Regions from separate parts of the Desulfatitalea tepidiphila genome, predicted to be linked through region 1. Evidence: riboswitches for the same ligand, from Rfam matches in the RefSeq annotation. Region 1 holds a riboswitch; the other holds the start of a gene.
What was found. Region 1 has a riboswitch for cobalamin ahead of trpD (anthranilate phosphoribosyltransferase). Riboswitches for the same ligand answer to the same signal wherever they lie in the genome.
Positions count from the first base shown of each region.

Region 2: it holds a riboswitch for cobalamin, as region 1 does, so the genes downstream of both, DFT_RS14170 (sirohydrochlorin cobaltochelatase) here and trpD (anthranilate phosphoribosyltransferase) in region 1, are expected to answer to the same signal.

Region 1 is NZ_BCAG01000001.1:304,950-310,920, reverse strand. Features, by position in the region: gene DFT_RS01420 (alcohol dehydrogenase catalytic domain-containing protein) at 1-529, opposite strand, end outside; gene trpD (anthranilate phosphoribosyltransferase) at 737-1,855, opposite strand; cobalamin riboswitch at 2,055-2,269, opposite strand; gene lon (endopeptidase La) at 2,708-5,158, opposite strand; gene clpX (ATP-dependent Clp protease ATP-binding subunit ClpX) at 5,387-5,971, opposite strand, start outside.
Region 2 is NZ_BCAG01000003.1:2,145,323-2,151,293, reverse strand. Features, by position in the region: gene DFT_RS14190 (dialkylrecorsinol condensing enzyme DarA) at 1-136, opposite strand, end outside; gene DFT_RS14185 (DUF4410 domain-containing protein) at 445-1,023, opposite strand; gene DFT_RS14180 (substrate-binding domain-containing protein) at 1,459-2,262, shown strand; cobalamin riboswitch at 2,382-2,562, shown strand; gene DFT_RS14170 (sirohydrochlorin cobaltochelatase) at 2,822-3,655, shown strand; gene DFT_RS14165 (FecCD family ABC transporter permease) at 3,801-4,796, shown strand; gene DFT_RS14160 (ABC transporter ATP-binding protein) at 4,802-5,578, shown strand; gene DFT_RS14155 (ABC transporter substrate-binding protein) at 5,575-5,971, shown strand, end outside.

The DNA of each region.
Region 1 (5,971 bases):
GGGGCTGTGCGCCCATGGTCCGGGCCGCCAGGGCGGCGATCAACCCCAGGGTTCCGCCGCCGAAAATGACGAGGCGTTCGCCGGCTCCAAGGCCGAGTTTTTCCAAGGCATTGAGGGCGCATCCCGCTGGTTCCGCGAAGCAGGCCAGGTGGGCTGGCAAATCGGCGGGAACCGGAATCAGGCTGGCGGTGGGCGCCAGCAGGTGGCGGCTGAAACCGCCGTCGAAGTGAAAGCCCATGATTTGCATACCGTCGCAAAGATTCTCGCGACCCCCAAGACAATGCCGGCATCGTCCGCAAGCGTGGCCCGGCCACACCGTGAACAGGCGGCCGTTGTCGTCCCGGGCCGCGACCTCGTGCCCCGGCACCCGGGGCAACACCAAGTCCCTATGCCCGGTGCGCCACATCTTGGCATCGGTGCGGCAAATGCCGCAGTATTCGACGGTCAGCCGCGTCATGCCATCCTGGGCCGCCGGCCTTCCCGATGCCCGTGTCTCCAGGAGGCCGGGAGCGGTCAATACCAGTTTCATGCCGTTTCTCCTTTCCTGCCCCTTCGGCGAACCTGCCTTCACCTTTCCTGTGTTCAGCTGACCCGGTTTGACGGAGTATTAAAAAGCCGATATCGGACGGCGCCGTAAAACGCTCGAGATCAAGGCGCGCGAAATTCAGTGTCCTGAGGCGTACTTGTCGTACGCCGCAAGGACCACGGGATGAGCGCAACGCAGATATTGGGCGTTTTACGGCGCCGTCAGGCTTCGCAGCCGTTCCAATCCCCGCTTTGGATCCCTGTTCTGACACGCCACCCAGGCTTCCAGGGTCCGGTAGGCGTCTCCGCGGTCCATGGCCGCGAGGGCCCTTTCCATCCCCGCGGCGACGGTGGCAGCCTTGCCCGCCACCTTGAGGATCAGGGCCGTGTTGAGCAGCACGGCCTGCCTTCGGCCCGCGAGACCGTTCTTCTTCCCGCGAATCAGGGCCACGAATCGCCGGGCTTCGGTGGGCAGATCGGCCGCGGGCACCAGATCGGCCGGGTCGATGGCATCCAGGCCCAGGGCGGATGGCGACAATGCATACTCATGGATGCACCCCGCTTCATCGAGTTCGGCGCACCAGGTGATGCCGCATACCGAGGCCTCGTCGATACAGCGCCCGGTGTCGGCGATCTCTCCGCAGCACACCAGCGCCCTTCGGTAGCCGATCGCCCGCATGGCCGATGCCACCGGTATCATCACGTCGCGGGCATATACGCCGCGCACGGCATGACGCGGCCGGGCCGGGTTGGCCAAGGATGCGGCGATGTTCAGCGGGGAACCGAAATGGATCTGGGAAAGGATGCGTCCCAGGGCCTGGGCATGGATCCGGGCGCTCATGCCGTTGAACAAGCCGATGTTGGCCTGGGCGATGCTGCGGGCCACGAGGTCGGCCTCGCATTCGACATCCACACCCATGGCCTCGGCCAGGTCGACCGTGCCGCACACCGAAGTGATGGCCCGAGACCCGTGGCGCGCCATGGGCACACCGGCGGCGGCGGCAACGATGGCCGCAGCTGTGCTGATGTTGAAGGTTTTGAAGGCGTCCATGCCGGTGCCGCAGTTCTCCATCAGGGGGGTGTCAGCATCACTCACCGTCCCGCAACGCACCTTGGTGGTATCCAGCTCGTAGATCGCCTCCCAGGCGCCGGCCACCTCCTGGGCGGTCTCTCCCTTGGCGCGCAAGGCGGCCAGAAAGGCGCCCTGTTGCATGGGCGTAGTGTCGTTTTTCATAAGGCGGGTAAAGGCGTCCCGGGATTCTTCACGGGTCATGTCCCCTTTCTGGATAAGCCGGGTGATGAGCTGTCCAAAGGCTTTGTCCTGTTGCATCGACCGCTTGCTCCTGCATGAATGAACCGAGGAAAAGGGCCGAACGATCCGGAAGAAAAATCGACGACAGAGGGACCTGACGAAAAGGTGGGCGTAAAAAACCCGCAGGCACCTGCGTATCGCTTCCCTTGGCGCGTTCGGCCGGGCCAAAACGATACGGACAGCTTCCAGCGGGTATCCGTCAGGGTGGGCAGTGGGTTGCCCCGGCAATCGACAGGCAGGCTTTCTGGCTCACGGGCGGTGTCTCTTGCGCCTACCGGCCGCGCCTTCCCATCGACACGGTGTCGACAGTGGCATGCTGCGGCTTTCGTTCCCGATCACAGCAACGGCTGGTATGCGATGGACTCTCACCATCTTTCCTTTTAACGGGCGTCCCTTTGTGGGGCGTCCCGCACCTGTCAGCCGGACCCCTCCTAACCTGAAACGGGGGCCGTGTCAACCGGTCGGCGGTAATTGCAGCAGTTCTATCCGAATGCCATTCATTAAATCCGGCCCGGGTGGGACAGGTGGCCGATGCCACACGCCAAGCGGTCAAGAGCCAGTAACATGCACGGCGGGCGGCCCGGAAACTCGCTGCGCTCAAACAGTCTGGGCCGCTTGTCCGCCGTCTGCATTTAACTGGCCCTAAGACCGCTGGCTCACGTGGCCCTGGCCACCTGCCCCACCCGGGCCTGCCACAACCGTTGCCATGCGATAATTTTTATTAAACGACTTCTATGCTGCAGGCCCTTCAGGGTGAATCACACTCAGTTAGAATCGCTGCGGCAATTGCAGTTTCAATGGAAGGGAAATCGATGGAATCGACCGGGTTCGTCTACGGCTGAAAACCGCGGACGAACCCGGTCAGTTGCGCTAATTGATGGGGGCGTGTTTGTCCGGAGGATTATCCACGCCGCTCAAGTCGAAATGGGCGTCCTGATTGGCAAACAGGCTTTCTCCCTCGCCCAGCACCAGCGCGTGGGGCAATACTTCGTCCATGTGCTCGACAGTGACGATTTCCAGCTGTTTGGCGATGGTGTCCGGAATATCTTTGAGATCTTTCTCGTTCTCCTTGGGGATGATGATCTTTTTGATCCCCCCCCGGTGGGCCGCGATGATCTTCTCCTTGAGCCCGCCGATGGGCAGCACGCGACCGCGCAGGGTGATCTCGCCGGTCATGGCCACTTCGCGGCGGGTGGGCCGACGGGTCAGGGCGGAAATCACCGAGGTGCACATGGCGATGCCGGCCGACGGGCCATCCTTGGGAATGGCGCCTTCGGGGATATGAATATGCAGATCGTACTTGCGATAGAATTTGTTGTCGATGTTGAGCAGATCGGCACGGGAACGCACGAAGCTAATGGCGGCCTGGGCCGACTCTTTCATCACATCGCCCAGCTTGCCGGTGACCATGACCTGGCCGCGGCCCGGCATGACCAGCGTTTCGACGAAGAGCAGTTCGCCGCCCACCTGGGTCCAGGCCATGCCGGTGGCCATGCCGACCTGGTCCTCTTCTTCGATCTCTGTCTTTTTGAATTTCGGTGGCCCGAGGTACTTGAGCACGGCCGCTGCATTGACGCGTATGGGCTTATCGGTCTGGGTCTTGACCACGTGGCGGGCCACCTTGCGGCAGATGGAGGCGATTTCACGCTCCAGGTTGCGCACACCGGCCTCGCGGGTATAGCGATTGATGATCGTGTAGATCGCGTCTTCCGAAAAGGTAACCTGCTCGGCTGTCAAGCCATTGAGCTTGATCTGCTTGGGGACCAGGAACTCTTTGGCGATGTTGTATTTTTCGTGTTCGGTGTAACCGGGCAGCCGGATAATCTCCATGCGATCCTGCAACGGCAACGGAATGTCGGGCAGGGTATTGGCCGTGGTGATGAACAATATTTCGGACAGATCGTAATCCAGGTCCATGTAATGGTCGTTGAAAGCGTAGTTCTGCTCCGGATCGAGCACCTCGAGCAGGGCCGCGCTGGGGTCCCCGCGGAAATCCATGCTCATCTTGTCCACTTCGTCCAGGCAGAAAACCGGGTTGTTGGCGCCGGCCTTCTTGAGAGACTGGATGATCTTTCCGGGCATGGCACCGATGTAGGTGCGCCGGTGGCCGCGGATCTCGGCCTCGTCGCGGACCCCGCCCAACGAGAGGCGGACGAACCGCCGGCCTGTGGCGCGGGCCACGGAGCGGGCCAAAGAGGTTTTGCCCACGCCCGGCGGACCTACCAGGCAGAGAATGGGGCCCCGAATCTTTTTCACCAGGGCCTGCACGGCCAGATACTCGAGAATGCGCTCCTTGGGCTTTTCCAGGCCGTAATGATCTTCATTGAGGATCCGCTCGGCCTCGGTGATGTCGATGTGCGTTCGGCTGCGTTCGAACCAGGGCAGGCTGATGATCCACTCGATGTAGTTGCGCACCACAGTGGCCTCGGCCGACATGGGGGTCATCAACTTGAGCTTTTTGAACTCCTGGCGAGTCTTGTTGGCCGCCTCCCTGGGCATGCGCTTGCGCTTGATGCGTTTTTCCAGCTCCTGAAGCTCATCGGCGGCCTCGTCCTCGGTCCCCATCTCCTTGCGAATGGCGCGCATCTGTTCGTTAAGATAGTAATTTTTCTGGGTCTTTTCCATCTGCTCCTTGATACGACCCTTGATGCGCTGGTCCATGCGAAAGACTTCGATCTCCAGGTTGATCAACTCCACGAGCAGATCGAGCCTCTGGTTGACGGGAACCGCTTCCAGAATCCGTTGTTTGTCCTCAATTTTGAAAGAAAAATGAGACGCCACGACATCGGCCAGCTTGATATAGTCATCGATGCCGGCCACTTTGGCCACCAGGTCCTTGGAGATGTTTTTGTTCAGCTTGGCATAGGCCTCGAACCCCTCCTTGACCTTGCGCGCCAGGGCCTCGGTTTCGGCCTCTCCCGATGCGGGAACCACATCGACGATGGGCTCGAGTTCCACCTGAAAAAATTCCTCGGCCTTGATGAATCGCCTCACCCGCGCCCGCTGTTTGCCTTCGACCAGGGCCTTGACCGTGCCGTCGGGCAGTCTGAGCAACTGCAGCACGGTGCCGATGACACCGATGCGGCTGATATCTTTTTCGCTGGGGTTGTCGACGTTGGCGCTGCGCTGGGTGGACAGAAAAATATACTTATCCGCCGTGTTCATCGCATTGGAAAGTGCTGCCACGGATTTGGGTCGCCCCACGAACAGGGGCGCGACCATCTGCGGAAAGATAACGATATCGCGCAACGGCAGCAGGGGCAGCAGCTGCCCGCTCTGTTCATTATCTTCGTTTTTGAAAAATCGCGTGATATTCACCATGCCTGTATCCTACTCCTGGAAACCTGTGATCGATCCGTCGGCCATCCGACAACTCACAATTTAATACATCAGGTTGAATTGTACAGCAATCGGGTGCCAACAGACAAGTCGTCCCATTGAATGCGAGCGGGGACCATGCGGAGGGCGGGTGGCCGCCCCACCCGGGAACGAGGTCCGGTCCGGGCGGCACCGGCCGGACCTCACGGGCGGGGGAATCCCATCGAACGGTTAAGCCTGTTTTTTCGTTTGCTCGTAAAGCAGAATCGGATCTTCCTTGTGGAGCACCACATCTTCGCCGATGACGCACTCTTTGACATTTTCGATAGAGGGTATTTCGTACATGATATCGAGCATGCAACCCTCCAGGATGGCACGCAACCCGCGGGCACCCGATTTGCGCTTGATCGCCTGGTCGGCTATGGCCGACAGGGCGCTGTCGGTCAGACGCAGATTGACCCCCTCCACCTCGAAAAGCTTCTGGTACTGTTTGACCAGCGCGTTTTTGGGTTCCGTGAGAATGCGCACCAGGGATTTGGCGCTCAGCTCATCCAGCGTGGCGATGACCGGCAGACGTCCCAGAAATTCGGGAATCAGGCCATACTTGATCAAATCCTCGGGCTGGACCTCGCGCAGCACTTCGCCCAGAGGCGCTTCCTTTTCTTTGACGATTTTCGCGCCGAATCCCATGGCCTTGGTGCCCAGGCGACGCTTGATGATCTGATCCAGCCCGCTGAAGGTACCGCCGCAGACGAACAGAATATTGGAGGTGTCCACCTTGACGAAATCCTGCTGCGGGTGTTTGCGTCCGCCCTT
Region 2 (5,971 bases), on a different contig from region 1:
TCAGTTGCCCGGATTGGGAGTAGCATACAACGAGCAGTTTTTTCATCACTTCGATATCGACGGTAGCTCCGAAACAGAGGGAGGCCTCGCGATACCCCGCCTTGCTCCGGTGGCGTTCCAACTCCTTGAACTGCAATTTTCATTCAACCCACAACCGTGGTGAACCAAGATAAATAACCAAACCGCTGGAGAATGTCAAACAGGCAATTTGAGTTTCATCGATTCCAACTGAAGGCCATTCATTAAACCCGGCGTGGGAAGAACAGGTGGCCAGGGCCACGTGCGCCACCCACGCCTGCCATCTCCGTCGCAATACGAGCTTTTTATCAAACGCCTTCTGTAATGCATGCCCTTCAGGGTGCATCACATTCAGTTAGAATTGCTCGGGCGCGGCCGATAGGTCGACCGCGCCCGAGAGCTTTGAAAGTGTCGGTAGCAGGACGCCTATGGCATGATGGCGGTGATATACTCGGCCACGATTTTGCCCATGTCGTCGGGCAGCGAACGATCGGTCGAGCCATACGCATACGATGCGGCCCAAGGGTTGTTGCTGCTGTTCAGGGGCTCTTCCCGGACCACCTGTTTGGTGCCGCCGTCGATCAATTGCAGGTCGACATTGATATAGGAACTGCCAGCAAAGACGCCTCCCCACATACGTGCGGCGCCGCTGACGATGCGCAGATCGGTGACCTTGGCTTTGACGAGCAGGGTGTCGCCCTTGGTTCTCTCATTCAGCTTCAGCATGGCGACCTTGTTAAACCGATTTTTCATCTGCAGGGCGGTCAATAGACTGTGCTGAAGGGTGCTGGTCGCATCGGGATAGTCCTTGGCGATTTCCGGCGTGGTTTCAAATGCATAGCAGAGGACGTCGGCATATTTCTTGGAAAGTTTGGCTGCTGAAGGCGGTGGCGCTTCGGCCTCTTCGGGTTGGGCCTGCTGACCGCCGCAGGCATAAAGCGAGACCATCATCAAGAGCGCGGTTCCCCAAACAAACATCTGTTTCATCCCAAGACGTCTTTTCATTCAGTTTCCTCCTTTTGGAAATAGCGTTTGTAATAATCAAGGATTGAACGGCCGCTTTCATATGTTGCAGCATCATATAGTATCGGACGATATCGGAACAAGTTTAGAGATTCTCCCGTTGGCGGCAATATCAGCGGCAAAACTGCGTCCACTTCTTTGCCTCTGCCGTTTATTCGGTTTACCGTCGTTGGCGATCCTATCACATGGAGGACGGCAAGTCCTTTCACTGTGTAAAGGTTTTTGACATGGTACTGCCAAATCACTCCTGACCTGATTTTCCCGAAGTCATTCTAAGACATAGAAAATACGATGGAAAAAATTGCTCAGCAAACGGGGCATGATGGCATGCCCTTTGCGCTGCCTGCCATCGTGTATTCCGGGACAATCGTAGGCTCAATGCCGATAACAACCCACACCATTCTTTAGGAGAACCGAATGAAAATTTTATCAAAATCCATCATGATTTCTGTCCTTGTCGTTGTACTTACAGCTCTCATTTCAGTACCCGGCGTCATGGCTGCGGAAAAGCTGCGTTACAGCAGTTCCGCCCAAGTCAATGATGTATTCAGGGGCGAAGGCGTCAGCCGTTTTATCAAAGAGACCGGTTACGAAGTGGACATGTTCGTTTGCTCTTCCTCATCGGCTTTGCATCGACTCTTCAACGGTGTTTGCGACATCGCCAGCAGCGCCGAACCCCTGGCGCCCAACCACGCCGAATTCGGTTACGTTGAGACGCCGTTTTGTAAGGTGCCCATGATTGTGATCACCAATTTGGAGACACCAGTCGACAATATCAGCGAAGATCAGTTGCGAGCCATTTTTTCAGGAGAAATCACCAACTGGAAGGAAGTTGGCGGTCCGGACCACGATATCATCGCCATCACACCGGGAAAAGATACCGCCGCATTCAAAAACTTCTCCATGCTGGCCCTCAAGCGCAGCGAAGTCAAATATGATTTTATGGCCTATCGTTCTACGATGGTCGTCACCTCGGTCGCACGAATCCCTTGGAGCATCTCCTTTGTCACCAAGGGTTCGGCCGACCGTGATGCGGCCATCAAGATATTGAAGGTTAACGGGAAATTCTTTAAGGACAAGGATTATCCATATATTCAGACTTTTTCATTCGTGACCCAGGGAGAACCCAGCGGTCCTGTAAAGGCCTTCATCGACTTTGCCAAGTCACCGGCAAGCCAGCAAAGAATGAAAGAAAGCGGCATCGTTCCGATTTCCTACTGATCCATACGAAGTGAAACTCGGGGCGAACTGAAACTGAGGATTGAATCCTTAATGGATGCTGTCGAGCCAGAATCGTTGTGTCTTCAACAAAGCGCTTGACTTGCCCGCGATAGATATTGTAGCAAACCTGTCATCGAAGCGGCCCTTGGCCTTAAAAGGGAAGACGGTGAGAATCCGTCGCGGACCCGCCGCCGTAACCGGGGACGAAAGCTGCATCATGCCACTGTCCGTAAGGATGGGAAGGCGCAGCCGGTAGGACAATCCGGAAGCCGGAAGACCTGCTTTGACCATCGTAGAACATCATCGATCGACTCGACCCCTCGTGGCAAGGGGGTGGAGGGCTCCATTCAGGGATAAAAAACGGTATCCCCGGGCCTGCTTGCAGGTCCGGGGATTTTTTTTGGAGCAGGATGTTGGCTTCAGCCGCATCGGGGATGGTGCCAAAGGCCTTATCAACATGGCCTGTTCATGCCAAAGGACAGGGCCGCCGCAAAGGAGTGACAACATGTATGGAAAGAACTTGACCCGATGGGTGTTCACCGTTTTGGCTCTCTGTATCATGATCGGCCCCCCGGCGCAGGCAGGCGCACACGGCGCCACGGCGCCCAAAAAAGTCGGGATTCTTCTGGTCGCCTTCGGCTCCAGCGAAGCTTCCGCCCAGGTTTCCTTCGATAACATTGACCGGGCAGTACGCCAGGCTTATCCCCAGGTGCCGGTGCGTTGGGCCTATACCTCTCACATCATTCGCGCGAAACTCGCCGATCAGGGCAAAGTTCTCGATTCTCCCGCCATGGCCCTCGCTCGCTTGCATGATGAGAAGTTCACCCATGTGGCGGTGCAGTCCCTGCACACCATTGCCGGCGAGGAATACCATGAACTGCGTCGGATCGTCGGGGGATTCCAAGCCATGGCGCTGTTTGAGAAGATCGTCATGGGCCATCCGCTCATGGCGACTCAGGCGGACATGGAAGCTGTCGTCGACACGATTCTGGCGAATTTGCCGCAAGCACGTCGGGCCGATGAAGGCGTGGTGTTCATGGGCCATGGCACCCATCATCCCGCCGATGCAGGTTATGCTGCCCTGATGTATCGGTTGCAACTCAAGGACCCGCAAATTTTCGTGGGAACGGTCGAGGGCTATCCGGACGTGGAACTGATCCTTGGGCAGTTGAAGCAAAGAAAGATCAACAAGGTGTATCTGATGCCCTTCATGTCCGTGGCCGGGGACCATGCCAAAAACGATATGGCGGGCAGCGAAGATGATTCCTGGGTCAGCATCTTTACCGGCGCCGGGATTCAATGCGTGCCCATTCTCAAGGGGACGGCGGAGTACGACGGCTTTGTGAAGATATGGGTCGCCCATGCGGGCGAGGCGTTGAAGGCGCTGCATTGATTCGCGGGTCGTAGAAATTGGAATACTGAAGTTTGAAAATAGCAAAGTTGAGGTACTCTGCCGATTTATGATGAAGGCGGCATCCAACGGCTATAGGGATCCATGCCTCCGGTTTCAACGATTACCGATATGGCCGCTGCTGTTGGTGCTGGCTCTGTTGCTGGCCATGGAGATCGTTCTGGCGACGGGGAGCGGATTCATTCAGGTCTCCTATCCAGATGTGGTGCGCATTCTGGCGGCACGCCTCTCCGGTGCCGAGGGGTTGATCTCCCGTCTCGATGAACTGGCGCCGGTGGTGGTTTTGGAGGTGCGGCTGCCCAGAATTCTGGCCGCAGCCGTCGTGGGATGCGGGCTCGCGGTTTCCGGTACGATCTTTCAAGGGATTCTGCTCAATCCATTGGCCGATCCCTATACCTTGGGGGTCTCATCGGGAGCCGCGTTCGGCGCGGCCATGGCCTTATGGTTGAACCTGGCGGTGATAGGCGCCTGGTCCGTGCCGTTGTTCGCCTTCGCCGGTGCCCTGGGAACGTTGCTCGTGGTGATCTGGCTGACCGCCAGCAGCGGCGACCTGTCGTCAGCGAGCCTGATCCTTTCGGGCATCATCGTCGCCGCCATTTTGTCGGCAGGAGTGAGTTTCATCAAATATTTGGCCGGCGAGGAGGTGAGCATCATCATCTTCTGGTTGATGGGCAGCTTCGCCTCCAAGACCTGGACCGAGGTGGGCATGGTGGCCGCAGTGGTCGGAGCGGGATTGGCCATCACCTTGTTTTTCGGCCGCGATCTCAACTTGTTGGCCCTGGGCAGCCGTACCGCCGGTTCGCTGGGGATTTCGCCGACCAGATTGTCGATGACGATGCTGGTGAGCGCTTCGTTGATGGCCGCAGCGTGTGTGGCGGTTTCCGGGATTATCGGTTTCGTGGGGCTGCTGGTGCCCCACATGGTGCGCTTCATCACCGGCCCGGACCATCGCCGTCTGATACCGACCGCAGCCCTGGCCGGTGCATGTTTGTTGCTCCTGGCGGATACGGTGACACGGGCGATATTGCCCCAGGAGGTGCCCATCGGGGTCATTACCGCACTCATCGGAGGACCGTTTTTTTGCGTCATCTATCGCCGGCGCCAGCGACATCGACGGGATTAGAAGCCATGTACGAGCTGGATCACCTATATTATGGTTACGATGGCCAAACGGTGATCGAGGATGTGTCGCTGAATTTCGAGACCGGCCATTTCTACGGCATTCTCGGTCCAAACGGCAGTGGCAAGACCACCTTGCTCGATCTGCTGTCCGGCCATCTTCGTCCGCACGGTGGCCACATTCGCCTGGACGGCCGGGAACTGGCCTCTTTTCCCCGAAAGGCCCTGGCCCGCCGGATCGCCCTGGTGCCTCAGGATTACCGGATCAATTTTCCGTACACCTGCGGAGAAGTGCTGATGATGGGGCGCTATCCCCACCTGCCGCGATTTTCCCGCCCGACCGCCAGAGACCGTGCCGTGGTGGCAGAGGTGATCGAGCAGACCGGCCTCGGCGCCTTTGCCGATCGTTATGTGGACCGCCTGAGTGGCGGTGAACGCCAACGGGTGGTCTTCGCCCGGGGTTTGGCACAGTCAGCCGACATTCTCCTGTTGGATGAGGCCACTGCCAGTCTGGACATTCAGCACGCCATCGCCCTGCTCAATCTGGCCGAGCGGCGCGTCGGCCAGGGCGGCACGGTCATCGCCGTTTTTCAAGACATCAATCTGGCCGCCCTGTATTGCGACCGATGGGTCTGTTTGCGCCAAGGCCGCCTCGTCTGCGCCGGGACGACCGCCGATGTCCTGACCGCAGCCACCCTGCAGGCGGTGTTCGATGTCCAGGCGCAAGTGGTCCACCAGCCCTTTTGCGGCGCCCCCCAAGTGTGTCTCAACAAGGAGGTGGCGTGAGTGGTGTCGTGAGTGGTGTAGGCCGTAATTGCGGGTGGGTGTTGCTCTTGTTGCCGCTTATCGTCTGGACCGGCCGATCGACGGCGTCCGACATGTCGATGACGGAAGATCTCATTGTGGATGCCGTGGGACGTCGGCTGAACGTATCGGCGCCTTTCCGGCGGATCATCTCTTTATATGGCGCCCACACCGAAAATTTGTTCGCCATGGGGGCCCAGGAGCAGGTGATCGGCGTATCGCGCCACGAGGACTGGCCTCCGGAAGCGTGCAGTAAACCGGTCCATTCCTACCATGACGATCTGGAGCGATTTCTGGCGGTTCGGCCCGACCTGGTCCTTGTGCGCCCCATGATCGACAGGGGCTACGGCCATTTGCTCGAGCGACTGGAGGCCA